3 regions of the Bradyrhizobium sp. 25ACV genome follow, and region 3 is predicted to be linked to each of the others. Evidence: predicted binding sites of a transcription regulator. Region 3 holds the regulator's gene; each other region holds the start of a gene.
What was found. The regulator PhoB, encoded in region 3, activates phosphate uptake and scavenging genes when phosphate is short. The targets are predictions, from matches to a motif close to TGTCATNNANCTGTCAT.
Positions count from the first base shown of each region.

Region 1 (9,998 bases), on a different contig from region 3:
GGCGTTGCCGCCGCAGTTCGAGAACGGGATCGTCCCGGAGGATCTGCTGTCGAATAAATACGGCCATCGTCTTCACTTCTGGGATCTCCGCGCCCGGCGCAATGTGCAGACCATCGACCTTGGCGCCAATCATCAGATGGCGCTGGAGGTGCGGCCCGCGCACGATCCGGTTCGCGAATACGGTTTCGTGGGCGTTGTGGTCGACACCACCAATCTCGAAGCATCGATCTGGACCTGGTGGCGCGAAGGCGGGAAATTCCATGCCGAGAAGACGGCAACGATCCCGCCCGAGCCCGCGCCAAAGGAGAACCTCCCGCCGCTGCTGCAGGGATTTGGCGCCGTGCCGCCGCTGGTGACCGACATCGACCTGTCGATGGATGACCAGTTTCTCTACGTGTCGTGCTGGGGCACCGGTGAAATGCGCCAGTACGACGTCAGCGATCCCAGAAAGCCGAAGCTTGCGGGCTCCGTCCACATCGGCGGCATCGCACGCCGTACAGCGCATCCGAATGGCAAGGCCTTTGCGGCCGGCCCGCAAATGGTCGAGATCAGCCGCGACGGCAGGCGCGTGTACTGGACCAATTCGCTCTATTCCACCTGGGACGACCAGTTCTATCCCGATGGGGTTCCGGGTGCGGAAGTCATGGCCAATGTCGGTCGCAACGGCGGCCTCGAGCTCGACAAGGACTATTTCGTGAGCTTCCCGGACGGCTATCGTGCGCACCAGATCAGGCTGGAGGGCGGCGATTGTTCGACGGACTCCTTTTGCTACCCGTCGGTCTAGATTGGGGGCACGCGAGCCCGGCGCTTGGCTGGCTGTGGCTCGCTCTTGTCGCGAGCGGCCTCTATCACGGAGTCAATCCGGGGATGGGATGGCCGCTCGCCGTTTCCGCCGGGCTCATGGATAAGAGCCCATCCGCACTCTTCCGTGCGCTGTGGGCCCTGTCGGCCGGGCATCTCCTGGCAACATTTTTCGTGCTGCTGCCGTTCGCGTTCCTGCTCGTGCTGGTCGAGTGGCAGCGTTCGATCCAGATTGGCGCGAGCCTTCTCGTCATCGGCTTCGGCGTTTATCGCCTGATCGCGCAGCGTCATCCCCGTGGGCTGGCACGAATTCCGCCGACGCAATTGGCGCTCTGGTCGTTTGCCGTCGCCATTGCTCACGGCGCCGCCTTGATGCTCGTGCCGATCTATCTCGGGCTCTGCCAGGCCTTCGAATTCGATGCCGGCCATGAAGCGGCGGGCGCGTTGATGAAGACAAGTCTTTTTAAGACAAGTCTTGGGATGGCGGTGCTGGTGTCCCTGGTGCACGTCGCCGCCATGGTCGGCGCCGGCGGATGTCTGGCGTGGCTGGTCTACCGCCATCTGGGATTGAGGTTCGTCTCGCGAAGCTGGTTCAATCTGGATGCCGTCTGGGCGACCAGCCTCGTTCTGGTTGGGGCGGTGGCGCTCGCCTTGAATCTTGCGAGCTGGCGCTGAGGTCTATCGCGCCAGAGGCCACTCGTCGACGATGTGGAATCTTGCCGACGCATCATCCTGCCGAAATAGCGCGATGCGGTCGATCGCCAGCGTCTCGAGCTGCAACGTCGCAAACCGCGTCCGCAGCATCTCCAGGATCGGCCCGCGCCGCTCCGCATCCAGCCGCCCCGTCAGCGTCATGTGGAAGCGGAATTCTTCCATCACGTAAGGGTAGCCCCAGCGGTCGAGATAGTCGCGCTGCCGCTCGCTCAGCTTCTCGGGTTTGCGTCGCGCGCGATCGTCCGCCGACAGCGCGGCGCGGAAGGAATCGAAATCGCGGACGCAATCGGCGGCGAGCTGCTGGAGCGCCTCGACCGGCTCGGCCGGAATGACGGCGATGAAGCCGCTGATGGAATCGACCACCGGCAGGATCACAGGAAGTGGCCGCGGCCTGCCGGCGAATGCGGCGCAGGCGGCCATCAGTTCCGCTTCGGACCTGCCTGATACCAGCGCCATCGGCGCTTTCAGCGTGGCGTGAAAGCCGTACTTGCGGGGATCGGCGCTGACGTCGCGCCAGTCCGGCGCGACTTGCAGCGCATTGCGCGGGAACGGCAGCTCGTTGCCGGTATAGGCGTCGTAGCCGAGCAGCTCCGCGCCGAAACGGGAGAGGGGGCTGTCACTGCCTGCGGCAAAATAGATCGCGTAGCGGGGAAAACCTGTCATCGTCCGAACATAACCAATTTATGCCGCGACGACAGCCTCGCGCGGCGTCACCACAGCAGTGAGCAGCCGGGTCGCCTCGGTGAGGTGCACGAGCTTTCCGCCTGATATCACCGCGATCAGCCGCGGCCGCAGCTTCACGCTGTCGTCGACCAGCAGAATGTCGGCGCGGCGGCCTTCGGCGAGCACGCCGCGATCGGCAAGGCCGGTGGCGCGCGCCGGGCCGGCGGAGACCAGATTCCAGGCTTCCGTCAGCGGCAGCACGCCGTCGGCGGCGAGGCGGAACGCTGCGAGCAGCTGCGCGGGATAATAATAGTCGGACGCCAGCACCGAGCAGAGTCCCTTGGCGATCATGTCGGAGGCCCTGGTCCAGCCGGTGTGGCTGCCGCCGCGCACGACGTTCGGCGCGCCGTAGACGATGGCATCGCCGTTGCTTGCTGCCGCCCGTGCCGTCTCCTCGTTGATCGGAAACTCCGCGATGTCAGCGCCGAGCTCGCGAAACTCCTGGCGCATCGCCGGCGTCGCATCGTCATGCGAGAGCATCCGCACCTCGGCCGCGCGCGCCGCGGCGGCCAGCCGCGCAACTGAAGCCGGCACCTCGTCGGCGCGCGAGACCACGCGTTCGACCAGCCGATCGAATTCCTCAGCTGAAAGCCCCGTGCGCTCGACCATACGGTTGCGCTTGCGCGGCTTGGCCATGTCGGCGACGGTGCCGTCCATGTGGTCGTTGAAAGCGAACAGATCGACCCGGCCTTCGTTGAGCCACTCGCTGATCTCGGCCTCGGCGTCCAGATTGTAGGTCTCGTGCCGCAGGTGGAAGCGGGTGTCGGCGGCAAATTGCGGACGCTGCCGCTCGATGGCCTCCATCAGGCCGCGCGCATTGTCGGCACTGCGCAGGCCCGGCTCCCACGAGCAGGTCGTGGCGTGAAAGACGGTGGTGATGCCGTTGCTGATCGCCTGGCGATCGCTGTCGGCGAGCGCGACATCGATCGGGAAGTCGACGCCGGCGCGCGGCATCATCTGCCGCTCGAAGGCATCGCCGTGAAGATCGACGATGCCGGGCAGCACCAGCAGGTTGCGCGCATCGATCGCGAGCCGCGCCCGGCCCCGTGAGGCATCGACCTGCGCGATGTCCTGTCCCGACACCGCCAATGACGTTTCGACGAGTTCGGTGCCGATCAGGGCCCGGCCGCCTTCAAGGAAAATGTCTGTCACGCGACCGCGTTTCGTTTGCTGGTAAGGGATCTGGTCTGGGGAGTAGCCCGTGCTTCGTATGTCGCGAGAAAATCTTCAATCCCGAGCTTGCGGAAATCGGGCAGCGCTTCGCGCAACTTGTCGTGATCCCAGTCCCACCAGGCGAGCCGCGCGAGCCGTCCGGCGATCTCTTCCGAGAACCGCCGCCGCACGATGCGGGCCGGATTGCCGGCGACGATGGTGTAGGCCGGCACGTCCTTGGTGACGATGGCGCCGGCCGCGATCACCGCGCCGGTGCCGATGTTGCGACCCGGCAGCACGATCGCGCCCTCGCCTATCCAGACGTCATGGCCGATATGGACGTGATGCTGGCGCCGCCAGTCGAAAAAGTCGGCGTCGTCGCTCTCGCCCTCGAAGTAGGCGCTGGAGCGATAGGTGAAATGCGCCTGGGTCGCGCGGTGCATCGGATGATTGCCGGGATTGATGCGCGTCATCGCCGCAATCGAGCAGAATTTTCCGATGGTGGTGTAGGTGATCTGGGAATCGTTCACGACATAGGAGTAATCGCCCATCGCGACGTCGTGCAGGATCGTGCGCGCGCCGACCTCGGTATAGGCGCCGAGCCTGGTCTCGTGCAGCTTGGCCGAGGGGTCGATGGTCGGCTGGACCGAGAGAATCTTGGCGGCCATGTTGCATCCGAAGCGCGAGGGCGGGCGTCCCTCTTCGAGAGGCTTGATGACGATGTCATGACACGGCGATGACAGGGGATGAGCTGTGTAGGATCGCCGCACCACAACGGCTGTGTCACACAAGTGTCAAGCGCGGGCGTTAGCGGTTGGCTCCAGCTAATCTGGAGTCCTGCATGCTGGTGGTGGAAGGTCTGACGTGTCGCTTCGGCGCGAAAGCCGCAGTGGACGACGCTTCGTTTCAAGTCTCCCCCGGCGGCTTCGTCGGCGTGATCGGACGGTCCGGCGCCGGCAAGTCGACGCTGCTGCGAACCATCAATCGTCTCGCGACGCCGACGCAGGGCCGCATCCTGTTCGACGGCATCGACGTCACCGCGCTGCGCGGCAAGGAGCTGCGGCAGTGGCGGGCGCGCTCGGCCATGATCTTCCAGCAATTCAACCTGGTCGGCCGGCTCGATGTCCTCACCAACGTCCTGATGGGACGCCTTGCGACGATGCCGGCCTGGCGCTCGCTGTCGCAAGTGTGGCCCGAGCAGGACAAGGCGCTGGCGATGTCGGCGCTCGAACAGTTCGACATCGCATCGCTCGCCGCCCAGCGTGCCGACCAGCTCTCAGGCGGTCAGCAGCAGCGCGTCGCGATCGCGCGTGCGCTGGTGCAGCAGCCCGACATCATCCTCGCCGACGAGCCGATCGCATCGCTCGATCCGCGCAACACCAAGATCGTGATGGATGCGCTGCTGCGCATCAACAAGCATTTCGGCATCACCGTGCTCTGCAATCTGCATTCGCTCGATCTCGCCCGCAGCTATTGCGACCGCCTGATCGGCATGGCGGCGGGGCGCGTCGTGTTCGACGGCGCACCGGCCGCACTGACCGACCACGTCGCGCGCGAGCTCTACGATCTCGAAGCCGCCGACGTCATGGGCGTCATGCCTGTCCCGTCGCCCGAGGGCGTGCCGGCGCTCGGAACGGCCGCGGCGGCCTGAAGCGCCACCTGTTTTGTTGTCAGTTTTGCGTCAACCGACCCCAACCGATGAAGAGGGTATCATGATCACTCGCAGATTAATTCTCGCCGGCGCCGCCGCGCTCGCGTTCACGGCCTCCGCCTCCGCCGACGATTGGAAGGCGAAATATCCCGAGCTGACCTTTGCGGTCGTCCCGGCCGAGAACGCCTCCGGCGTCACCGAGCGCTGGGCGCCTTTCGTGAACTATCTCTCCAAGGAATTGGGCGTGAAGGTCACGCTGCGCATCGCCAACGACTACGCCGCCGTCATCGAGGGCCAGCGCGCCGGCAACATCCACATCGCCAGCTACGGCTCGGCCTCGTTCGCCCGCGCCCGCCTGACCGGCGTCAAGTCCGACGCCTTCGCCAACGACATCAACGCCGACGGCTCGACCGGCTATTACTCGGTGTTCTTCGTCAAGGCGAGTAGCGCCTACAAGAGCGTCGACCAGCTCAAGGGCAAGAACCTCGGCCTGGTCGATCCGAACTCGACCTCCGGCAACAATGTGCCGCGCTTCGAGCTGGACAAGATGGGCATCCCCGATGCCGACGGCTATTTCAGCAAGGTCGTCTTCACCGGCAGCCACGAGAACGCGATGCTGGCGCTGTCGCAAGGCACGGTCGACGTTGCCGCCAACCAGTGGACCAGCGACGACGATTCCACGCTGGCGCAGATGCTGACCAAGAGCATGCTGAAGAATGCCGACGGCTCGGCGATGAAGAAGGACGACTTCCGCATCATCCATAAGTCGGCGCCGATCATCAACGGCCCCTATGCCTACAATTCCGACCTGCCGGAAGACGCCAAGGCCGCTATCGCCAAGGCGTTCTTCGGCGCGCCGGCCAAGGACAAGGCCGCGTTCGACCGCCTCTCCGACGGTCAGAAGAAGGGCTTTCATCCCGCGACCACCAAGGACTGGGATGGCACGATCGAGCTGATCAAGTTCGTCGATGCGCTACGTAAAAAGAAGGCGTCCTGATCTCAGGGCGATGCAACTGGAGCCGGGTCCTTGGACCCGGCTCTTTCTTTGACGGAACTTAGCTCAGGCAGATGACAACAGCGGTTTCGATCCTCCCCGAGCAGCAGCTTGCCGTGCTCAACGCCGCTTATCGCCAGGCGGTCGGGCGCAGGCGGCTCCGCCTGCTGTTGGGGATCGCGGTCTTCGCCGCCGCGCTGGTTCTCGCGGGAATCGGCGCGGAAGTGAATCTGCGCACGCTATTCACTTATTTCGGCAATTTCGTCAGCTATTTCGACCGCATCCTCACGCTCGACAACGGCCAGCGCGTCTGGACCGATGTCGGCGAGTGGCTCTGGGGCTGGCGCAAATGGCTGAAGATGCTGGGCGAGACGCTGCTGATCTCCTATGTCGGCACGCTGATCGGCGCGACCTTGGCATTTTGCCTCAACTTCTTCGCCGCTGAAAACACCTCGCCCGCCCCCTGGCTGCGCTTCGTCGTCAGGCGCCTGCTCGAGTTCGCCCGCACCGTTCCGGGCATCGTCTTCGCGCTGATCTTCGTGATCGCCTTCGGGCTCGGACCGATGGCCGGTGTGCTCGCGATCGCGATCCACTCCACCGGCGCACTCGGAAAGCTGTTCTCGGAAATCGTCGAGAACGCCGACATGAAGCCGGTCGAGGGCATCCGCTCGACCGGCGCGAGCTGGCTCTCCTGCATGCGGTTCGCCGTCGTGCCGCAGGTGACCGCGGGCTATGCCAGCTATGCGCTGCTGCGCTTCGAGATCAATGTCCGCGAAGCCTCCGTGATGGGCTTCGTCGGCGCCGGCGGCATCGGCCAGGAGCTCGTCGTCGCGATCCGAAAATTTTATTACTCGGACGTCAGCGCGATCCTGCTCACCATCATCGTCACCGTGTTCATCATCGATATCAGCACCGGCTGGCTGCGCGGCCGCCTGTTCGGCAAGGAGGCGCGGACGTGACGAGGCGGCAAGCGGTCGACACGCGAGAGCTTCGCGCGCGTTACCCGGATGTGTTCGACCGTCCGGCCTCCGCGCGGCTTGCCACACCGGCGATGATCGTCGCGGCGTTCGCGATCCTCATTTACGGCCTGGTCGATCTCGACTTCTCGCCGTCGCGGTTCTTCGCAGGCCTCAGCCAGCTCGGCTGGATCACGCTGATGATGATCCCGCCTGACCCCGGATCGTCACTGCCGATCTATCTGAAGGCGCTCGGCGAGACGCTGTCGATCGCGCTGCTCGGCACGACGCTGGCCGCTGTGTTCGCGCTTCCGGTCAGTCTGCTCGCCGCGCGCAACGTGGTGCCGTCGAAGCTCCTGCGTTTTCCTGTCCGCCGCGTGCTGGATTCGATCCGCGGTGTCGACACGCTGATCTGGGCGCTGGTGTGGATCAACGTCGTCGGGCTCGGCCCGTTCGCCGGCGTGCTCGCCATTGCGGTGTCGGATTTCGGCGCCTTCGGAAAGCTGTTCTCGGAGGCGATCGAGGGCGCCGACCAGAAGCAGGTCGAGGGCATCCGCGCCTCCGGCGGCAGCGCGCTGCACGAGATCCGTTTCGGCCTGTTGCCGCAGGTGCTGCCCGTGATCGCCGGGCAGGTGCTCTATTTCATCGAATCCAACACACGCTCGGCCACCATCATCGGCATCGTCGGCGCCGGCGGCATCGGCCTCCAGCTCGCCGAGCAGATCCGCGTGCTGGAATGGCAGAAGGTGTCGTTCCTGATCCTGATGATCCTGGTCGCGGTCGCCGCGATCGATTTCATCTCGGGCAAGCTGCGATTTGCGATCATTGGGCGAAGGGCTGTCACCTGATCAATGGTGCCGTAGGGTGGGTTAGCCGAAGGCGTAACCCACCACTGTCTATCTCCGCGGAGAAGAGGTGGGTTACGCCTTCGGACTGCGCTTCGCGCAGCCCAAGGCTAACCCACCCTACGACTCCACCAGAAACTCCACGCGCTCCGCGGCAAATCGCGAATGCTTGGTCACCAGCGGCTTGCCCTGGAGATCGTGGTCGGTCGCATCGACCACGAGGATCGGCCGTCCCAGCGCCAGATCGAGCCGTGCCGCGTCGGTTGCGTCGACGATGCCGGCGGTGATCCGGGTCGCACCGCGGCGATAGTCGCGGACGCCGTAATGTTCCAGCAGCTTCGTCATCGAGCGCGTCACCGCGAACACGGCGCCGGCACCTGGAAACAATTCCGCAGACAGCCAGGTGGTGGAGACGCAGATCGGCGTGCGGTCGGCGAGGCGAATCGCCTCGATCCGCACCAGCGGCGCGCCGGCCTTCAAGCCGAGCTCGCGCGCCAGCTCACGGGTCGCGATATCGTCGGTCGCCTCGATCAACTGCCCGCGCGGCTCGCGGCCGCCGGCGCCCACGATCTCGGAGAAGCGGGTGCGCGAGCGCAGGGGATAGGCGAGCTTCTGTGCCTCGACATAGGTTCCGCTGCCGCGCTCGGCGCGCACGAGGCCGCGCTCGGCGAGCGCTGCCAGCGCGCGCCGCACGGTGTGGCGGTTCACCCGATAGGTTTCGGCGATCTCCATCTCGCCCGGCAATTTGTCGCCGGCCACGAAGCGGCCGTCGGCGATGCCGCGCTCGATGCCGTCGGCAACGAGGCGCCATAGCGCGACGCCGGACGACGCAGTGTCTTGCATGCTCATATCGCCGGCCAGCCTAGCCCAGAAATCACAGCTTTGTCACGAAACAGTCATGGCGCTCCCGTATTAAGTTGTCTATTATCATAGACAACTTCGATGCGGCAAGTTCTGTCAAAGGTTCGGTGGATCAGGTGACCCAGCACAACAACCAGCAAGCCCAGCGCCAGGCCGCCATGGCCGTGCTGGCGCACGCGGAGGCGGGCGAGATCGCCGCCCGCCTCCGCAACTTGGCTGTCCCGGCCCATCAGGATTTGCGCGCGCCCGAAAACGGTCTCGTCATGCTGCGCGGCCGGGTCGGCGGCGACGGCACGCCGTTCAATCTCGGTGAAGCCACGGTGTCGCGCGCCGCGGTGCGGCTTGCGAGCGGCGAGGTCGGATTCGGCTACACGCTTGGGCGCGACGGCGAGAAAGCGCGGCTGATCGCTTTGTGCGACGCGCTGGTGCAGTCGAGGGATTTTGGCGGAGCGGTGGAGCGGGACGTTATCGCCCCGTTGCGTGAGCAACTTATGACGGGCCGCGCGCAGGCGGCGGCCGAGACCGCTGCGACGAAGGTTGATTTCTACACCATGGTGCGCGGTGAGGGGTGAGATCATGACCACGATTGCGGAACTGCCGCCGGGTTTCGCCGACAAGGTGTTGTCGGCGCAATCGACCTTTCGCTCGGTCATGGACGCGATGGCGCGGCCCGGATCGGTCCAGCGCATCGTGCCGGGCGCGGGGACGCCCGACAGGATGATGCGCGGCACGGCCGCGATCGCGCTGACGCTGTTCGACCACGACACGCCGCTCTGGCTCGATGCGCGGATGGCGGAGAGCCCGGACGTGGTGAAATGGCTGAAGTTCCACACCGGCGCGCCGGTGGTGCAGGATTCCTCCATCGCGAGTTTTGCGCTGATCAGTGACGGCGGTGCGCTGCCGCCGCTCGAACGCTTCGCGCTCGGGACCAGCGAATATCCGGATCGGTCCACCACGGTGATGCTGCAGGTCGATAGCCTCGACTCCGGGCGCAGCTTCGAGCTGCGTGGCCCCGGCATCGACGGCGTCGCCATGCTCAATGCGGCGATCAGACCTTTCGATTTGTTCGAGCATCTGCGTGTCAACGAGGCGCTGTTTCCGCGCGGCATCGATGTGGTGCTGGTCGCCGATGACGCCGTGGTCGCGATCCCCCGCACTACGCGTATCGTGAGCAAGGGAAGCTAGAAGCATGTATGTCGCAGTCAAAGGCGGCGAACGCGCCATCGAGAACGCCCATCGCCTGCTCGCAGACAAGCGGCGCGGCGACCGAGACGTTCCGGAGGTTACGCTCGACCAGATCT
Region 1 is NZ_JAVAYO010000008.1:144,906-154,903, forward strand. It holds gene RAD04_RS20095 (selenium-binding protein SBP56-related protein) at 1-784, shown strand, start outside; gene RAD04_RS20100 (hypothetical protein) at 868-1,476, shown strand; gene RAD04_RS20105 (DUF1045 domain-containing protein) at 1,480-2,178, opposite strand; gene RAD04_RS20110 (alpha-D-ribose 1-methylphosphonate 5-triphosphate diphosphatase) at 2,197-3,390, opposite strand; gene RAD04_RS20115 (transferase hexapeptide repeat family protein) at 3,387-4,058, opposite strand; gene phnC (phosphonate ABC transporter ATP-binding protein) at 4,232-5,041, shown strand; gene phnD (phosphonate ABC transporter substrate-binding protein) at 5,103-6,038, shown strand; gene phnE (phosphonate ABC transporter, permease protein PhnE) at 6,110-6,994, shown strand; gene phnE (phosphonate ABC transporter, permease protein PhnE) at 6,991-7,839, shown strand; gene phnF (phosphonate metabolism transcriptional regulator PhnF) at 7,957-8,685, opposite strand; gene phnG (phosphonate C-P lyase system protein PhnG) at 8,805-9,269, shown strand; gene phnH (phosphonate C-P lyase system protein PhnH) at 9,274-9,882, shown strand; gene RAD04_RS20155 (carbon-phosphorus lyase complex subunit) at 9,887-9,998, shown strand, end outside.
Region 1: the regulator PhoB is predicted to act here: its motif matches at 4,105-4,121, upstream of phnC (phosphonate ABC transporter ATP-binding protein).

Region 2 (9,998 bases), on a different contig from region 3:
TTCGCTGCTCTGCCGCATCGATACGCTGGACGAGCTCGACTACTACCGGAACGGCGGTATCCTGCACTACGTGCTGCGCAAGCTCGCGGCCTAAGCGCGAATTTGTGAACGGTGGCTCACCGCGACGTGAGTAGAAGGTTAAACGAAGGCGGCCTATCACAAGGCCGCCTTCGTGCGTTTGCGGCATGCTCCAGATGGGCCCGTCCGGCGGAAAACCTTCTTTCGGATGGTTGGCCTGGACCGTCGGGTGTGTCGCGCCCCGTAAGACTACGGTGACCATCCGGCGATAAGATCTCCCTTTCCACGAGCAATGGTGTGCGGCGTTCGACATGACAACAATGACGGCTTCTCATCTGGTTTCACGTTGGTCCGGTGCGCTCTGGTCGGGAGCTCTCGGCATCTGTGCGATCGTCGCCGTCATCCGTCCTGCCGAGGCCGATCCCCGCGCCGTTGTCGAATTGTTTACCTCGCAGGGCTGCTCCTCCTGCCCGCCCGCCGACCAGATCATCGGCGATCTCTCCAAAGACCCGTCGATCATCGCGCTGAGCATGCCGATCGACTATTGGGACTATCTGGGTTGGAAGGACACGCTGGCGGATTCGCGCTTCTCTGCACGGCAGCGTGCTTATTCGCGCATGCGCGGCGACCGCGAGGTCTACACGCCGCAGGTCGTGGTCAACGGCTCCACCCATGTCATCGGCAGCGATCGTGTCGGCATCGAGAGCGCGATCGGCAAGACCGACAAGGGCACGGGTGTGATGAGCGTGCCGGTGACGATGTCGCTCGCGGGCAAGCAGATCAACGTGTCGGTGGCGGCGAGCAACGAGCCGGCCGCCTCGCATGGCGAGGTCTGGATCTGTTCGATCGCCAAGTCGGTCCCGATCGCGATCACCCGCGGCGAGAATCGCGGACAGCAGGTCACCTATCACAACGTGGTGCGCAACCTGCTCAAGGTCGGTGACTGGACCGGGCGTTCGGAAAGCTGGACGGTGCCGATCGAGAACCTCACACGCGACGGCGTCGACGGCGCGGTGGTCTATGTCCAGGACGGCAGCCGCGACAAGCCCGGCACGATGCTGGGTGCGGCGTACACGTCGCTGCACTGATTTCAATTCTCTAGCGTCGTACTGACTGGCACCCATCATGGTGAGGAGCGCGCCCTTGCGCGCGTCTACCGGGCGATGCTTCGCATCGCCGTGAGAACCATGCAGGCCCCGCTCACGCAGCTCGGCCTCGATCCTTCGAGACGCCGCGCGAAGGACGCGCGGCTTCTCAGGATGAGAGACTGTTGGCGCTGATGAGAGAAGAATTTCGCCGAAGCAGAAACATCCCGGCACAAACAAAAAAGGACCAACTTGCGTTGGCCCTCCTTGTTGCGCGTACAGACCCGATCCTGTTCGACCCCGGGGGGCTGGGGGCTGAGGAATCCGGAACCGAAAGGACCGGGTCAACGCACACGAGTCTTTTCGCAATGCAGGGCGGCAGTCGCTAGGCGGAAAAGCGGCGAGAGTATGATTCCTGCTAACGATCCCGTGACGGTTTGCCGCGAGGGAGTTCCACCATAGCGTGTGCCCCGAATCGTAACCGATTCGACCGGTTGAATCAGGAGCCCCTTGCGGCGGTGGCCGGTTGGCGCAATCATGCAGCTGTCATGATCCAGGTTCCGGGGACGGTCTTCGCGGATTCGGGTCATGCCGTGCGATGAGGAAGCGCTCCATGAGTCTGTCGGAGGATGCCGATCCGAGCGAGCAGCGCGCGGCGGCGCGCCCCGCCGCGGCGACGACGCAACTGAGCCGGGTGACGTTCAACCGGCTCGAGCTGCACCGTATTCTCAATCTCTACGGCCGCATGGTCGCCGACGGCGAATGGCGCGACTATGCCATCGACTTCCTGAGGGATCGCGCCGTGTTCTCGGTCTATCGCCGTGCCTCGGAAGTGCCGATCTACCGCATCGAGAAGGATCCGCGGCTGGCGCGGAAGCAGGGCATGTACAGCGTGATCTCGGCGACGGGACTGATCCTGCGCCGCGGCCACGAGCTGGAGCGCGTGCTGCTGGTGATCGATCGGAAGCTGGCGGTGGTGTAGCCGCATAGACCGTGCCGTTGGGTGGGCAAAGGCGCGCAGCGCCGTGCCCACGAGCTTTCTCAATCGCCGGGATTGGTGGGCACGCTATCGCTTTGCCCACCCTACGAGACCTACTTTGTCGGCACCGTCTTCGCGCCCTCGCCGAGGTCGCGCTGCATCATCACCGTATCAAGCCAGCGGCCGAATTTCAGCCCGACATTGGGATGCGTGCCGATCATCTTGAAGCCGCCCCTGGTGTGCACGCCGATCGAGCCGGCATTCGCGGAATCGCCGATCACCGCGATCATCTGGCGGAAGCCGCGCGCCTCGCATTCGGCGACCAGTCGCTCCAGCAGCTTTGATCCGACACCGCGGCGGTGGAAGGAGGGATCGAGATAGATCGAGTTCTCGACCGTGAAGCGGTAGGCCGGGCGCGGGCGGTAGGCGCCGGCATAGGCATAACCGGCCACGCGGCCGTCGAGGATGGCGACGAAATAGGGATAGCCGCCGTCGACCAGCGCGCGATAACGGCGCGTCATCTCCACGAGGTCAGGCGGCTCCAGCTCGAACGTCGCGGTGCCCTCGCGGACGGCCTGCTGGTAGATGGCGGTGATGGCGGGAAGGTCGGCCTCGGTTGTAGGCCTGATTTCAGGTGCGGACATGGGACAAGATTAGAGCCTTCCCGCTTCTGCTGAAAGGGGCAACGGTGTTGCCACACCCGTCATTGCGAGCGCAGCGAAGCAATCCAGAAATGCATCCGCGGAGGGACTCTGGATTGCTTCGCTGCGCTCCATCCGGGCTACGGGGCGCCCCCCGCGCCCAAACAAAAACCCCGGCCTTTCGGCCGGGGTTCCTATCCGTTCTCTCGTCGTTGCGCTTAGTCGCGCTGACCGAGGAGCTGCAGCAGCAGCGTGAACAGGTTGATGAAGTTCAGGTACAGCGACAGCGCGCCGGTGATGGCCGCACGCTCTGCGATGTCACCGCCGGCCGAGGCGTAGCCGTAGATGTAGTCGTTCTTCAGCCGCTGGGTATCCCAGGCGGTGAGGCCCGCGAACACCAGCACGCCGACCACCGACACGATGAACTGCAGCATCGAGCTCGCCAGGAACAGGTTCACCAGGCTCGCGATGATGATGCCGATCAGGCCCATGAACAGGAACGAGCCCATGCCGGTCAGGTCACGCTTGGTGGTGTAGCCGTAGAGGCTCAGCGCACCGAAGGTGGCCGCGGTGATGAAGAACACCCGCACGATCGAGGTGTGCGTGAACACCAGGAAGATCGACGACAGCGAGATACCCATCAGCGCCGCGAACACCCAGAACAGGATCTGGGCGGTCGAGGGGGCGAGACGGTTGATGCCCGCCGAGATCACGAACACCATGGCGAGCGGCGCGAGCATGAACAGCCATTTCAGCGGGCTGACGAACATCGCGTAGCCGAACGGCGTCAGGAACAGCTTGCCGACGCGGACGGATTCCGCCGTCGGAACGTCGGTCACGGCAGCCATGTAGACGCCGAGCGCAGCAAGGCCCGTGATGGCGAGGCCAATGCTCATGTAGTTGTAGATGCGCAGCATATAGGCGCGCAGGCCGGCATCGACCGTCGCGGCGTCAACACGCCCGGCGGCCCTGCCGAAAGGAGAAGCGTAGTTACGGTCTAGGTCCGACATGGTCGAATTCCCGTTGGTTGGTCCGGTCCGGCACGAGGGTCGCCATGCCGCCGGTTCGTCAAACTCTATCTCGGATACCGACGCCAACCGACTAAATTTTGGCTAACAATCGGGGCTCCGAACCCATTCGATATGTGGGAAACTAACACATTCGCTGCAACCTTCCACGCGCGGCTGAATGTCGCCCTTGGCGGCAATCCTGACGCGAACCTGACGAGCAGTCGTGGTTAATCGCAGAAATCGTGCGATTTCGCTCTCGTGCGGCCCTCCGCTACATTTTGTCACAAATTCCGCAACACCGTGGCGGGCTTTTTGTTCAACGCCAGCAGCGTGCCCGCGAGCCCGAGCCCGACCGTGACGACAAGCGCGGCCGCGACCACGCCCGCCGCGCTGCCGGCCTGCCAGACGAAGCTCAGCGTCATCAGCCGCGTCACGATCATCCAGGCCGCGATGCTGCCGGAGATCATGCCGAACACCGCGGTCGCGAGCCCGATCAGGAGGTATTCGAGCGCATAGGCACCGAGCAGCCGCAGCCGCGTCGCGCCCAGCGTCTTCAGGATCACCGCATCGTAGACCCGGTGGCGATGGCCGGCGGCGAGCGCGCCGCCGAGCACCAGGATCGCCGAGATCAGGGTCACGGCGCTGGCACCGCGGATCGCTAGCGCCAGATTGGTCACCACAGAGCCGACCGTCTCCATCACCTCGCGCACGCGCACGCTCGTCACCATCGGATAGGCGTCGGCGACCTGCTTGATGATCTTGCCGTCGCCTGCCGCAGTTCCGCCCGTTTCCGTCAGCGTCGCGATGTGGGTGTGAGGGGCGCCCTTGAAGGCGTTCGGCGAGAACACCAGAACGAAGTTGATGCCCATCCCCTGCCAGTCGATGGTGCGCAGATTGCCGATTTTGGCCGGGATGTCGCGGCCGAGCACATTGACCACGACCTCGTCGCCGAGCTTGAGGCCGAGCCCGTCGGCGATCTTCTTCTCCATCGAGACGAGCGGCGGGCCGGAATATTCGGCGCTCCACCATTCGCCCTCGACCACCTTGGAGCCTTTCGGCAGCTCGCCGGTATAGGTCAGGCCGCGGTCGCTCTGCAGCACCCACTCCGAATCGGTGGTCGGCTTGAGCTCCTCGGCGCGTACGCCGCGCGCGGCGACGATGCGCCCGCGCAGCATCGGCACGTCCTCGACCGTCGCGCCCGGCGCGATCCGGCGCAGATAACCGTCGAACTGCTCGGCCTGCGTGCTCGGGATGTCGATGAAGAAGAAGGACGGCGCGCGGTCCGGCAGGGCTGCGAGGAACTGCCGGCGCAGATTGCCGTCGATCTGGGTGATGGTGACGAGCACGGCGAGCCCAAGCCCCAGCGACAGCACCACCGAGGGCGTCAGCGCGCCCGGCCGGTGGATGTTGGCGATCGCCAGCCGCAGCATCGGCAGCCGCGTCCGCGGCAGCCGCCGCGCGATCGCCATCAGCAGGGCGGCGATGCCGCGCAGCAAGGCGAACACGACGACCGAGGAGGCCACGAACACCGCGGCGATGCGCTTGTCGAACGACAATCCGATCACGACTGCGATCAGCGCCGCGATCACGACGGCCATGAACACGAGATAGCTCGCGCGCGGCCGATGCCATTCCGAGCTGATGGTATCGCGGAACAGCGCGGCCACCGGCACGTCATGGACGCGCCCGAGCGGCCACAGGCCGAAGGCGAGCGCGGTCAGGAGGCCGTAGACGAAGGACAGCGCCAGCTCGTCGGCATGCACGGCCGGCACCACCGGCAGCGGCAGCAGCTTGCCGAACAGGCCGACGATCGCGAACGGCATCGCGGCGCCGAGCGCAAGGCCGATGATCGAGCCGATGCCCGCGAGCAGGAGAACTTGCGCGAGATAGATGCCGAACACGTCGCGGCCGGTGGCGCCGACGGCCTTGAGGGCCGCGATCACTTCGAGGCGGCGGTCGATATGGCTCTTCACGGCATTGGCGACGCCGACACCGCCGACCAGCAGCGCGGCAAGGCCGACCAGGGTCAGGAACTGGGTGAAGCGGTTAATGTTGCGTTCGAGCTGCGGCGAGGCGTTGGAGCGGCTGCGGATCTCCCAGCCCGCCTGCGGCGCGGCGCTCCGCGCGTCCGCGATGAAGGCTTCGGTGGCACGCTCGTTGTTCGCCGTATCAGGCAGCTTCACCCGGTAGACCCAGCGCACCAGGCTGCCGGGCTGGATCAGGCCGGTGGCGCGCAGGCCCACCTCGCTGATCAGGAAGCGCGGGCCGAAGCCGATGCCGCCGGCGAGCTTGTCGGGCTCGGCTTCGACGGTAGAGCGGATCTGGAAGGTCGCAGCGCCAATGGTGACGCGGTCGCCGGTCTTGAGGGAGAGTCGCGCCAGCAGCGTCGGATCGGCGGCGGCGCCGAACGAGCCATCGCGCTCTGCAAGCAGGTCGGACATCGGCAGCTGTGGCGCCAGCGTCAGCTGGCCCAGCATCGGATAGGTGTCGTCGACCGCCTTCATCTCGACCAGTGCGAGCTGGCCATCGGCCGCGCGCGCCATGCCGCGCAAGGTCGCCGCGGTCGAGACCGTGCCGCGTGAGCGCAGGAAGGCGACCTCTTCAGGTTTCGCTTCGCGCTGGAACAGCACGAAGGAGACGTCGCCGCCGAGCAGCGTGCGGCCCTCGCGGGCCAAGCCGTCGGAGAGGCTCGCCGACACCGAGCCGACGCCGGCGATCGCCATCACGCCGAGCGCGATGCAGGCGATGAAGACATAGAAACCGCGCAGGCCGCCGCGCAATTCGCGCAGCGCGTAACGCAGCGACAGCGCGATGCCGTTTGGCTTCGCGAACGGTTCGGCCGAGGCGCTCATGCCGGCGCAGACTGGGTGTCGATGCGGCCCGAACGCAGGCGGATCACGCGGTCGCAGCGATGCGCGAGCGAGGAATCGTGCGTGACCAGCACCAGCGTCATGCCGCGCTCGGCATGCTTGCTGAACAGGAGGTCGACGATCTGCTTTCCGGTGGCCTCATCCAGATTGCCGGTCGGCTCGTCCGCGACCAGGATGGCGGGATCGGGCGCCAGCGCGCGGGCGAGTGCGACGCGCTGCTGCTCGCCGCCGGACAATTGCGTCGGATAGTGATGCAGGCGGTCGCCGAGCCCGACCGATTGCAGCTCCTGCGCCGCGCGCGTTGCGGCGTCGGGATTGCCGGCAAGCTCCAGCGGCACCGCGACGTTCTCCAGCGCCGTCATGGTCGGGATCAGATGAAAGGACTGAAAGACGATGCCGACCTGGCGGCCACGGAATCGGGCCAGCGCGTCCTCGTCGAGGGCATTGAAAGGCGTGCCCGACACCACCACCTCTCCGCTATCAGGACGCTCCAGCCCCGCCATCACCATCAGCAGCGTGGATTTGCCCGAGCCTGACGGGCCGATCAGGCCGACCGTCTCGCCCGAGGCGACCCGCAAGCTGATATCCTTGAGGATGTGAACGCGTGCCGCGCCCGTGCCCAATGAGAGATTGACGTTGGAGATGGCGATGGTGTCCGCGGCAGCGGTGAGCGACGAGGGTTCGATGCGAGTGTCCATGGTCCGGTCATATGGCAACTCCGATAGCGCGGTCGAGAGGCGTTACGGATTGTTCATGCACATAGCCGTGTTGATGCTCGGTTTGATGACGATCGCGACGACGCCGTCGTTGCAGGCCCAGCCGGCGGCCAAGCCGATCAAGCTCGTGGTCCTCGGCGATTCCCTGAGTGCGGGGCTTGGCCTCCCGGCCCAGGATGCATTCCCGGCCAAGCTCAAAAAATCCTTGCAAGACAAAGGTATAGCCGTCGACATGACCAACGCCGGGGTGTCCGGCGACACCTCCTCGGGCGGCCGCGACCGGCTCGACTGGTCGGTCCCCGACGGAACCGACGGCGTCATCGTCGAGCTCGGCGCCAACGATGCGCTGCGCGGCGTCGATCCCGATTTGACGCGCGCCGCATTGACCGACATCGTCCAGCGGCTGAAGGCGCGCAAGATCGCGGTGATGCTGTGCGGCATGCTGGCGCCGCCGAATTACGGCGCCGATTATGCCGCGCGCTTCAATTCGATTTATCCGGATCTGGCGAAGAAATTCGACGTGCCGCTCTATCCGTTCTTTCTCGAGGGCGTTGCGGCCGACGCCAAGCTCAACCAGGCCGACGGCATTCATCCGACTGCGGCCGGCGTCGACATCATCGTCGGCAACATCATGCCCACCGCGGAGGCATTCCTTGGCACCATCGCTGAGCAACGACGTTGAAAAGCGGGCAGCGCCAACCCTCATACCCAGGGTTTTACCGGGGTGAGGCGCGCGATGCTTCGCAGAGTCACACAACTGCGATAGGAATCAGGGTACCGGTGATTCGTCACCGGCTCTAAAATTTGGATATGGTCTGTCCCACGGATCATGCCCAAGCATCGGGAGTGCGAAACGATGCCGCGTTTGTTCACTGGTCTGGAAATCCCGGCCGAAGTCAGCCAGACGCTTTCCAATTTGCGGGGTGGCCTTCCCGGCGCCCGCTGGATCGATCCCGAAAATTATCACGTCACCTTGCGCTTCATCGGCGATATCGACGGCCTGTCCGCCAACGAGATCGCATCGATGCTGTTTCGCGTCGACCGCAAACCGTTCGAGGTGAAGGTGCAGGGGCTGACGAGTTTTGGCGGTCGCAAACCGAGAGCGGTCGTTGCGACGATCGCGCCGAGCAAGCCGCTGATGGAATTGCAGGCCGAGCTCGAGCGCATGATGCAGCGGATCGGCCTCAACCCTGAAGGCCGCAAGTTCATCCCGCATGTCACGCTGGCCCGGCTGCACGATGCCTCCGACCGCGACGTCGCCGACTATCTCTCGCTGCGTGGCTACTTCCCGAGCAAGGCGTTCATGGCGGAGCGGTTCGTGCTGTTCTCGTCGCGCGCCTCCACTGGCGGCGGGCCGTATGTCGTCGAGGACGCCTACGAGCTGTGTGCGTAGCTCGCGCTCGTGCCCCGGCCGCAGAGCCGGGGCCCAGTTCTCCGCGATGAACGAAATAGTGGGTCCCGGCTCTGCGCAGCAGCGCATAGCGCGTCAAAGACGCGCGTGAACGCGCTGGTGGCGCTGCAGCGCGTCCGGGACACGAAAGCGCATACCTCTGACCTCGATTCACGGCTTGCAATTTCCGTCCGTCTCTGGCGGTAAAGGCCATGCTCTCGACCCCCAGTTCCCCCTTCAGCGCAGCCTATCAGGCCCAGATCGCCTCCGGCGCGATCGAGCCCGATGCTGCGCAAGCCGAAGTCGCCGAAGCCTATGCGGCGCTCGATCTGCGGCTCGCGGACTACAAACCGCAGCGCAAGCAGGGCCTGCTTGCCCGCCTGTTCAGCAGCGACAAGGATGACGCGCCGCGCGGGCTCTACATCCATGGCGAGGTCGGCCGCGGCAAGACCATGCTGATGGATCTGTTCTTCCAGCACGCCTCGGTCGAGCACAAGCGGCGGGCGCATTTCCACGAATTCATGGCGGACGTGCATGAACGCATCTACGACTATCGCCAGAGCATCGCGCGCGGCGAGATCGCCGACAGCGATGTCATCGCGCTGACCGCCAACGCGATCTTCGAGGAAAGCTGGCTGCTCTGCTTCGACGAATTCCACGTCACCGACATCGCGGATGCGATGATCCTGGGGCGACTGTTCGCTAAATTGTTCGAGCTCGGCACCGTCGTGGTCGCGACCTCCAACGTCGCGCCTGACGATCTCTACAAGGGCGGCCTGAACCGGTCGCTGTTCCTGCCCTTCATCAAGCAGATCACCGACCACATGGACGTCGCGCGGCTCAATGCGCGCACCGATTTCCGGTTGGAAAAACTTCAGGGCGTGCCGATGTGGCTGACGCCGGCCGACGGCGATGCGGATGCAGCCCTCGATCGCGCCTGGGCCAAGATGACCGGCAACGCCAAATGCAAGTCGCGAGACATCACGATCAAGGGCCGCATCCTGCACGTGCCGTGCTCGGCCCATGGCGTGGCGCGGTTCTCGTTCGCCGATCTCTGCGAGAAGCCGCTCGGGGCATCGGACTACCTCCGGCTGGCGCACGACTATCACACCATCCTGGTCGACCATATTCCAGTGATGGACCAGTCCCAGCGCAACGCCGCCAAGCGCTTCATCACGCTGATCGACGCGCTCTATGACAATGCCGTGAAGCTGATGGCCTCGGCCGATGCCAACCCGATCTCGCTCTACCTGGCCCATGAGGGCACCGAGGCCATGGAGTTCAAGCGG
Region 2 is NZ_JAVAYO010000005.1:58,304-68,301, reverse strand. It holds gene acnA (aconitate hydratase AcnA) at 1-94, shown strand, start outside; gene RAD04_RS13075 (DUF1223 domain-containing protein) at 330-1,106, shown strand; gene RAD04_RS13070 (DUF2794 domain-containing protein) at 1,717-2,085, shown strand; gene RAD04_RS13065 (GNAT family N-acetyltransferase) at 2,196-2,726, opposite strand; gene RAD04_RS13060 (Bax inhibitor-1/YccA family protein) at 2,942-3,733, opposite strand; gene RAD04_RS13055 (ABC transporter permease) at 4,015-6,585, opposite strand; gene RAD04_RS13050 (ABC transporter ATP-binding protein) at 6,582-7,301, opposite strand; gene RAD04_RS13045 (arylesterase) at 7,357-8,001, shown strand; gene thpR (RNA 2',3'-cyclic phosphodiesterase) at 8,176-8,712, shown strand; gene zapE (cell division protein ZapE) at 8,922-9,998, shown strand, end outside.
Region 2: the regulator PhoB is predicted to act here: its motif matches at 1,637-1,653, upstream of RAD04_RS13070 (DUF2794 domain-containing protein).

Region 3 (9,998 bases):
GCTGGGGGGCATGCGCGATACCGGAGCCGGCGGCGAGGGTTCGTTGAGTGCCAGTGCGTCGTCCGCCTGTTCGCCGGCCACCCTGGCCGCTGAAGCGTTGTTCGAGGTCTAGATGCTGGAAGCCATACGCAGGGCGATGTCGTTTCTGCGCCAGAAGCAAGTCCTGCATAAGCTTGGCGTTGTGATCAGCGTCGCGGTCATCGGCATCGCTTGCTATGTGCTCTACCACATGTTGCGAGGCATCGATTTCAACGAAGTCCTCGAAGCGATCAAGAGCACCGAGCCGACCCAGATCGCGATGGCGGCGCTGTTCGTCACCGCGGGCTATTTCACCCTGACCTTCTACGACCTGTTCGCCGTGCGCGCGATCGGCCATGCCCATGTGCCCTATCGCATCAACGCGCTCGCGGCCTTCACCAGCTATTCGATCGGCCACAATGTCGGTGCATCCGTCTTCACCGGCGGCGCGGTGCGCTACCGCATCTATTCGGCCTACGGGCTGAACGCGATCGACGTCGCGAAGATCTGCTTCCTCGCCGGCCTGACCTTCTGGCTCGGCAATGCCGCCGTGCTCGGCCTCGGCATCTCCTATCATCCGGAAGCCGCCGCCTCGATCGACCAGCTGCCGCCCTGGCTGAACCGGGCGCTGGCGCTGATGATCATCGTCGGGCTGGTCGGCTATGTGGTCTGGGTCTGGACCCAGCCGCGCGTGGTCGGCCGCGGGCCCTGGACCGTGGTGCTGCCGGGCGGCCCGCTGACGCTGCTCCAGATCGCGATCGGCATCGTCGATCTCGGCTTCTGCGCGCTCGCGATGTACGTGCTGGTCCCGGACGAGCCCAATCTCGGCTTCGTGGTGGTCGCGGTGATCTTCGTCTCGGCCACCCTGCTCGGCTTCGCCAGCCACTCGCCCGGCGGGCTAGGGGTGTTCGACGCCGCCATGCTGGTCGGTCTCTGGCAGATGGATCGCGAGGAACTTCTGGGCGGCATGCTGCTGTTCCGCGTCCTCTATTATCTGTCGCCCTTCGTCATATCTGTAATCTTGCTGACGTTTCGCGAAGTTATCATCGGCGCAAGATCGAAGCGCTTGCAGCAGGCGGCGCTCAAGCTCGACCCCGGCCCGGCGCGTGAAGCCGCTTATGTGAGAGAGCGCAGCGACAGCGGTGCCTGACGGCGCCAAGCCTTATTTGGACAGGCCTTCAGACAAGCCCCAGGAGAAGTCCGCCCCGATGGCGATCGACGCCCCATCTTCTCCCTCCGCCCAGCCCTGGTCCGACCGGCTGCGGCATTCGACCGTGATCCTGATCGCCGCGGCGCTGGCGCTGTCCGTCGTCGTCTCGCTCGGCGAATTGTCGGCGCTGCACGCCGCGATCGTGTTCCTCTGTATCGCGGCGGCGGCGCTGGTCCCGTGGCGGCTGCATGATCCCGCCGCCTCGCGCGACGACGTCAGGCGCATCAACCCGGTCGAGAGCGCGGCAGTGGCCGCGGTCGTCGCCGGCATGCCGGATCCGGCGGTGCTGCTCGACCGCGCCGGCCGCGTCATCCACCTCAACGCCGCCGCCGCCCAGCTCGCGCCGGCGCTGCGCCGGAACGAGCTCGCCCAGTTCGCGCTGCGCTCGCCGGAGATCATCACGGCGCTGCGCGAGGCGATCGCGACCACCGAGCCGCGGCGCGCGACCTATCTCGACCACGTCCCGGTCGACCGCTGGCTGGAGCTCATGATCACGCCGGTGCCGGTGCCGACCAGCTTCGGCGGCGCCGACAAATGCATGCTGATGACCTTCCACGACCAGACGCCGCTGCGCCGGGTGGAGGAGATGCGCGCCGACTTCGTCGCCAATGCCAGCCACGAGCTGCGCACGCCGCTGGCCGCGCTGTCGGGCTTCATCGACACGCTGCAGGGCCAGGCCAAGGACGATCCCAAGGCGCGCGAGCGCTTCCTCGGCATCATGCACAACCAGGCCACCCGCATGGCGCGCCTGATCGACGACCTGTTGTCGCTGTCGCGGGTCGAGCTGTCGGCCCATGTCCGGCCCGACACCCTGGTCGACCTGCTGCCGATCATCCGTCAGGTCGCCGACGGGCTCGAGCCGCTGGCGCGCGAGCGCCAGGTCGAGGTCGAGATCCATCTGCCTGAAGGGGCGGTGATGATCGCGGGCGACCGCGAGGAGCTGCTCCGCCTGTTCGAGAATTTGATCGAGAACGCGCTCAAATACGGTGCCTCCGGCGGACGCGTCATCGTGTCGCTGACCTCAGCCGCAGCCACTGATGGAACTCAGGAAATCCGGATCATGGTCCGCGATTTCGGCCCCGGCATCGCGCCCGAGCACCTGCCGCGGCTGACCGAGAGGTTCTACCGGGTCGACGTCGGCGACAGCCGCTCGCAGGGCGGCACGGGGCTTGGATTATCGCTGGTGAAACATATTCTTAACCGCCATCGCGGCCGGCTTTTGATCGAAAGTGTGCCCCGGCAGGGCGCCACTTTCACCGCCTGTTTTCCCCAGGCTAAGACTTTAGTTTAGACCTGAAACTCACGCGATTCCAATCGCTTGAGTGTGTCATCCGACTGTCACGAAACCTTCGTAAAAGCACAGCCGACCGCTCCTAAAGGGGCGGCGCGGGGAGCGCGATCGGGCGCGGTTGGCGCTTCGCTCCCCCCAATGGAGACCAGCATGAATTTCCTCAAAACGATCGTCGCTGCCGGCATGGTCGCCGCTTCGACGACGGCGGCCTTTGCTGCCGACATCACCGGTGCCGGTGCCACCTTCCCATTCCCGATCTATTCCAAATGGGCTGACGCCTACAAGAAAGAGACCGGCAACGGTCTGAACTACCAGTCGATCGGCTCCGGCGGCGGCATCAAGCAGATCCAGGCCAAGACCGTGACCTTCGGCGCCAGCGACGCGCCGCTCAAGGCCGAGCAGCTCGAGAAGGACGGCCTCGTCCAGTGGCCGATGGTGATGGGCGCCATCGTCCCCGTCGTCAACCTCGAGGGCGTGAAGCCCGGCGAGATGGTGTTCGACGGCGAGACGCTCGCCAGCATCTATCTCGGCAAGATCACCAAGTGGGACGACGCCGCGATCAAGAAGCTCAATCCGAATCTGAAGCTGCCCTCGGACGCCATCACCGTGGTCCGCCGCTCGGACGGTTCGGGCACCACCTTCAACTTCACCAACTATCTCGCCAAGGCCAGCGCGGACTGGAAGAGCAAGGTCGGTGAAGGCACCGCGGTCGAGTGGCCGGTCGGCGTCGGCGCCAAGGGCAACGAAGGCGTGTCGGGCAACATCAGCCAGACCAAGAACTCGATCGGCTACGTCGAGTACGCCTATGCCAAGCAGAACAAACTGACCTACACCGGTCTCGTCAACAAGGCCGGCAAGCCGGTGCAGCCGACCGTCGAAGCCTTCCAGGCGGCCGCCTCCAACGCCGACTGGGCCAAGGCGCCCGGCTACTACGTCATCCTGACCGACCAGCCCGGCGAGAAGTCGTGGCCGATCACGGCGGCGACCTTCATCCTCATGCACAAGTCCGCCACCGACAAGGCGGCCTCGCAGGAAGCCATCAAGTTCTTCCGCTGGGCCTTCAAGAGCGGCGGCAAGGCGGCTGAAGAGCTCGACTACATCCCGATGCCCGAAGGCGTCGTGAGCCTGATCGAGAAGACCTGGGCTGCCGAGATCAAGAGCTAAGTAAGACCCTCGTGTCCCGGCCGCGGTGCGGCCCTGGCGATGCGAAGCATCGTCCAGTGTGCCGCTCCGCGAGGGCCGGAACTACAAGACTTCCGCTCCGGATCGGCGCGCGCCGCGTCCGGAGCGCGAGACCGACAAAAAGACTGACAACAAGCGTATATTATCGGGCACAGGGGATCGGCGTGGCAGAAATGGCCGTTCAGAGCGATGTAATCGACGACGCCGGACCGTATGACCGCGCCAAGGCGTTGAGCGCGTTCAAGCTCGGCGACGTCACCTTCTACTGGATCACGCGGCTGTCCGCGATCTCGGTGCTGCTCATTCTCGGCGGCATCATCGTCTCGCTGATCGTCGGCGCGTTCCCGGCGATGAAGGAATACGGCTTCTCCTTCCTGTGGACGCAGCGCTGGGCGCCGTCGGCCGATCCGCCCGTGCTCGGCGCGCTAGGGCCGATGTACGGTACGCTCGTCACCTCCTTCATCGCGATGCTGATCGCCATTCCCGTCGGTCTCGGCATTGCGATCTTCCTCACCGAGCTCTGCCCGCAATGGCTGCGCCGCCCGATCGGCATGGCGATCGAGCTGCTCGCCGGCATTCCCTCGATCATCTACGGCATGTGGGGCTTCTTCGTGCTGGGCCCGTTCCTGGCCAACACCTTCCAGCCCTTCATGATCAGGATCTTCGACGGCGTGCCCGTGCTGGGTGCGATCTTCGCGGGTCCGCCGTCCTATCTCAGCACGTTCAACGCCGCGCTGATCCTCGCCATCATGGTGCTGCCCTTCATCACCTCGATCTCGGTCGACGTGTTCAAGACGGTGCCGCCGGTGCTGAAGGAGGCCGCCTACGGCGTCGGCTGCACCACCTGGGAAGTCGTCCGCAGCGTGGTGATCCCCTACACCCGCGTCGGCATCATCGGCGGCGTCATGCTGGCGCTGGGCCGCGCGCTCGGCGAGACAATGGCGGTGACCTTCATCATCGGCAATTCGTTCCGCATCTCCTCATCGATCTTCGCGCCGGGCACCACGATCTCGGCGGCGATCGCATCCGAATTCGCCGAGAGCGACGGCCTGCACCAGTCCGGCCTGATCCTGCTCGGCCTCTTGCTGTTCGTGCTGACGTTCTTCGTGCTGGCCGCAGCGCGGCTGATGCTGATGCGGCTGGACAAGAAGGCGGGGAAGTAACGTCATGGCGCTCAATCCGATCTATTCGCGTCGTCGCCGCAAGGACATCGTCATCCGCGGGCTCTGCTTCGCCGCGGCCGCCTTCGGCGTCACCTGGCTGGCGCTGATCCTGATCACGCTGCTCTTCAACGGCCTGGCCGGCCTCAATCTCGAGATCTTCGTCGCGGATACGCCGCCGCCGGGTTCGACCGAAGGCGGCCTGCGCAACGCGATCGTCGGTTCGATCATCATGACGTTGATCGGCGTCGGCATCGGCGCGCCGCTCGGCCTGTTCGCCGGCACCTACCTTGCCGAATACGGCCGCAACGACCGGCTGACCTCGGTGATCCGCTTCATCAACGACATCCTGCTCTCGGCGCCCTCGATCATCATCGGCCTGTTCATCTATGGCGCGGTGGTGGTGCCGATGCGTGGCTTCTCCGCGATCGCAGGCAGCCTGGCGCTCGCCGTCATCGTGATCCCGGTCGTGCTGCGCACCACCGAGGACATGCTGCTGCTGGTGCCGAATCCCCTGCGCGAGGCGGCCTCGGCGCTCGGCCTGCCACGCTCGCTGGTGATCAAGCGTATCGCCTATCGTGCGGCCCGGTCGGGCCTCATCACCGGCGTGCTGCTCGCCACCGCCCGCGTCGCCGGCGAGACCGCGCCGCTGCTCTTCACCGCGCTGTCGAACCAGTTCTTCAGCCTCGGCCTGAACAAGACGATGGCCAACCTGCCGGTCACCATCAACAACTTCGTCCAGAGCCCCTACGCCTATTGGAAGCAGCTCGCCTGGAGCGGCGCGCTGCTGATCACGCTCACCGTGCTTGCCCTGAACATTGGCGCGCGCATCCTCGGCGCCGAGAGGACTGCAAAATGACCGACCTGTCCGTATCCATGAGTTCCAACGCTCATCTGGCCTCGCAGCCGCTGCCGGAAGCCCCGGCCAAGGTGACGGTGCGCAATCTCAATTTCTATTACGGCGAGCACCACGCGCTGAAGAACATCAACCTGACGCTGGGCGCCAACCGCGTCACGGCGTTCATCGGCCCGTCGGGCTGCGGCAAGTCGACCCTGCTGCGCATCTTCAACCGGATGTACGACCTCTATCCGGGCCAGCGCGCCACCGGCCAGCTCATGCTGGACCAGACCAACATCCTCGACCCCAGGCTCGACCTCAATCTGCTGCGCGCCCGGGTCGGCATGGTGTTCCAGAAGCCGACGCCGTTCCCGATGACGATCTACGAGAACATCGCCTTCGGTATCCGCCTCTACGAGAAGATCTCGAAGTCGGAGATGGACGACCGCGTCGAGAAGGCGCTGCGCGGCGGCGCGCTCTGGAACGAGGTCAAGGACAAGCTCAACGCCTCCGGCCTGTCGCTCTCCGGCGGCCAGCAGCAGCGTCTGTGCATCGCCCGCACCGTCGCGGTGCGGCCTGAGGTGATCCTGTTCGACGAGCCCTGCTCGGCGCTCGACCCGATCTCGACCGCCAAGGTCGAGGAGCTGATCCAGGAACTGTCCGAGAACTACACGATCGCGATCGTCACCCACAACATGCAGCAGGCCGCGCGCGTCTCCGACAAGACCGCCTTCATGTATCTCGGCGAGCTGATCGAGTTCGACGACACCAGCAAGATCTTCACGTCGCCGAGCGACCGGCGCACGCAGGATTACATCACCGGCCGGTTCGGCTGAGGAGACGCGACATGGGTACCGAACATACCGCAAAAGCTTTCGACACCGACCTCCAGGAGCTCACCCGCCTGGTCGCCGAGATGGGCGGCATCGCCGAGCGCATGATCGTCGATTCCGTCGACGCGCTGATCCGCCGCGACGTCGCGCTCGGCCAGCGCGTCGTCACCATCGACGCCGAGCTCGACGCGCTGCAGAAGCGCATCGAGGAACGTGCGGTGCTCACCATCGCCCGTCGCCAGCCGATGGCGGTGGATCTGCGCGAGATCGTCGGCGCCATGCGCGTTGCGACCGACCTCGAGCGCATCGGCGACCTCGCCAAGAACATGGGCAAGCGCGTCGCCGCGCTGGAGACCGACTTCCATCCGCTGAAGCTGTTCCGCGGCCTGGAGCACATGACCGACCTCGTGCAGCAGCAGGTCAAGTCGGTGCTGGACGCCTATGCCGCGCATGATCTGCCGGCGGCGATGGCGGTGTGGAAGGGCGACGAGGAAGTCGACGCGATCTGCACCTCGCTGTTCCGCGAGCTCCTCACCTACATGATGGAGGATCCGCGCAACATCTCGTTCTGCATCCATCTGATGTTCTGCGCCAAGAACATCGAGCGGATCGGCGACCACGCCACCAACATCGCCGAGACCGTGTTCTACATGATCGAGGGCCAGGCGATCACCGACAAGCGGCCGAAGGGCGACATGACCACCTTTGCCACGACGGTCCCGAATACCTGAAGACTTGAAGGAGCGACGACCCGATGGGCGCACGCATTATGGTGGTTGAGGACGAGGAAGCTCTCACCGAGCTGCTTCGCTACAACCTCGAAGGCGACGGCTATGACGTCGAGACGGTCATGCGCGGCGACGACGCCGACACCCGCCTCAAGGAGCACATCCCGGACCTGATCGTGCTCGACTGGATGCTGCCGGGCCTGTCAGGCATCGAGCTGTGCCGCCGCCTGCGCACGCGGCCCGACACCAAGCAGCTCCCGATCATCATGCTCACCGCGCGCGGCGAGGAGAGCGAGCGGGTGCGGGGACTTGCGACCGGCGCCGACGACTACATCGTCAAGCCGTTCTCGGTGCCAGAGCTTTTGGCGCGCGTGAAGGGCCTGCTGCGGCGCGCCAGTCCTGAGCGGCTCGCGACGGTGCTGGCCTATGGCGACATCGAGCTCGACCGCGACAAGCGCCGCGTGGCGCGCTCGGGCCGGCCGATCGATCTCGGCCCGACCGAATATCGCCTGCTGGAGTTTTTCCTGGAGCATCCCGGCCGCGTGTTCTCGCGCGAGCAGCTGCTCGACAGCGTCTGGGGCCGCGACATCTACATCGACGAGCGCACCGTCGACGTCCATATCGGCCGCCTGCGCAAGCTGCTCAATCTCGGCCGCGAGCAGGACCCGATCCGCACCGTCCGCGGCGCCGGCTACGCGCTCGACGACCGCTTCGCGAAGGCGGAGCAGACGTAAGGTTTGCAGGCGTTGGGGTTTGGTGGGCTGCCGCCACACCCTCAGTGTCGTCCCTGCGAAAGCAGGGACCCATAACCACAGGGCGTGGTTTAGCGAAGACTCGGAGTGACCATTTCGCGCGACAACTGCGCCCTGTGGTTATGGATCCCCGCGTTCGCGGGGATGACACCGAGTGGTTTGAGCCGTCATCGTGTGACGGCTGCAATCAGTTAGATCAACAAGCTCAGCGCGGACCCGGCTTCGCCGGCGCGCGACGGCGATCCGCCGCCGGCTGATACGCCACGCGCGAATGCTGGGCGCAGTAGGGCAGGCCGGAGAGTGCCTTGCCGCCGCAGAAGAAGAAATCCGGGCTCGAGGGATCGCCGACCGGCCAATGGCAGGTCGCCTCGTTCAGCTCGAGTAGCGACAGCCGCTGGCTCATCGGCACCACGTTGTCGTAGGTGACCGGTTCAGCCTCCACCTCGACCTCGAAGGCCTGCGCCAGCGCGGTGTTGCCGCGCGCGATGGGACGGGTCACCCGCATCATGTGCTGCGCGGGACGCGCCTTGCGCGGCCGGGGCGCTGCCGATGAAGGGCTCTTGGCGCGGCCCGACAGACCGAGCCTGTGCACTTTGCCGATCACGGCATTGCGGGTCACATTGCCGAGCTCAGCTGCGATCTGGCTGGCCGAAAGTCCGGCCTCCCAGAGCTTTTTCAGCTGCTCGACGCGATCGTCGGACCAGGTCAAAACCGTCATTGCACCCTTTCCCTCGCTACGCGCCAGCCATCCTGGGGCCTCGCAGCGATTGCCTAAGTCTTCAAAAACCCGTGCCGCCAGAATCCCTTAAGGCTCGCCGGGCGCGTGACTGACGCCTGAACGTTTACGCCGGTACATGAGGACTCTTGAGATCAGAACCGCTGCACGAGATGTCGTATCTGACAATCCAAACGCTACAATATGGCGTGACTCCCGCGCAAGAGTCCGCCGACTCGCTTCCACATGTTCCGTGGTGAAAACCCGCAAAATCGGCACCGCAAGACTACGGATTCAGCGTTTCCCGAGGCTTTCCGGGCGGCATTGACACCCGTCTTGCCAAGCATAAGATAGTCCCGCGTGCCGCCCTTAAAAGGCGGCACGTTTCGTTTTCCGGGCCGGTCGATGGTGCGTTGCGCAATGCACGCGTCACACCGTCCTCAACATTCAAGTGACATCATGACTAACAGCGCAGCGCCGCATTTGCTCCCCGTTTTCGCCAGAGCCGACCTCGGCTTCGAGCGCGGCGAAGGCTGCTGGCTGATCGCGACGAATGGCGATCGCTATCTCGATTTCACCTCGGGCGTGGCTGTGAATGCGCTCGGCCATTGCCACCCGCATCTGATCAAGGCGCTGCAGGAGCAGGCGACGAAGCTCTGGCACATGTCGAACCTGTTCCAGAGCCCGGATGGCGAAAAGCTCGCCAACCGGCTTTGCAACGAGAGCTTTGCGGACTTCGTGTTCTTCTGCAATTCGGGCGCCGAAGCGCTGGAGGGCGTGATCAAGCTGGTCCGGCATCATCACTTCTCCAAGGGCCATCCGGAACGTTATCGCATCATCACTTTCGAAGGCGCGTTTCACGGCCGCACCCTGGCAACGCTCGCGGCGACCGGCTCTGCAAAATATCTCGAAGGCTTCGGTCCGCCCATGGAAGGCTTCGACCAGGTGCCGCATGGCGATATCGAGGCCGTCAAGAAGGCGATCGGTCCGCACACCGCCGGCATCCTGATCGAGCCGATCCAGGGCGAGGGCGGCGTGCGCTCGGCAACGCCGACCTTCCTCAAGGCGTTGCGCCAGCTTTGCGACGAGAAGGGCCTGCTGCTCGCCTTCGACGAGGTGCAGACCGGCATGGGCCGCAGCGGCGATCTGTTCGCCTATCGGCGCACCGGCGTCGCGCCTGACGTGATGTCGCTGGCGAAGGCGCTCGGCGGCGGCTTCCCGATCGGCGCTGTGCTGGCGACCGCGGATGCGGCGGCCGGCATGGGGCCCGG
Region 3 is NZ_JAVAYO010000013.1:243,251-253,248, forward strand. It holds gene RAD04_RS27680 (putative bifunctional lysylphosphatidylglycerol flippase/synthetase) at 113-1,168, shown strand; gene RAD04_RS27685 (ATP-binding protein) at 1,227-2,519, shown strand; gene pstS (phosphate ABC transporter substrate-binding protein PstS) at 2,670-3,683, shown strand; gene pstC (phosphate ABC transporter permease subunit PstC) at 3,875-4,864, shown strand; gene pstA (phosphate ABC transporter permease PstA) at 4,869-5,720, shown strand; gene pstB (phosphate ABC transporter ATP-binding protein PstB) at 5,717-6,535, shown strand; gene phoU (phosphate signaling complex protein PhoU) at 6,547-7,263, shown strand; gene phoB (phosphate regulon transcriptional regulator PhoB) at 7,287-7,994, shown strand; gene RAD04_RS27720 (GcrA family cell cycle regulator) at 8,218-8,730, opposite strand; gene RAD04_RS27725 (acetylornithine transaminase) at 9,187-9,998, shown strand, end outside.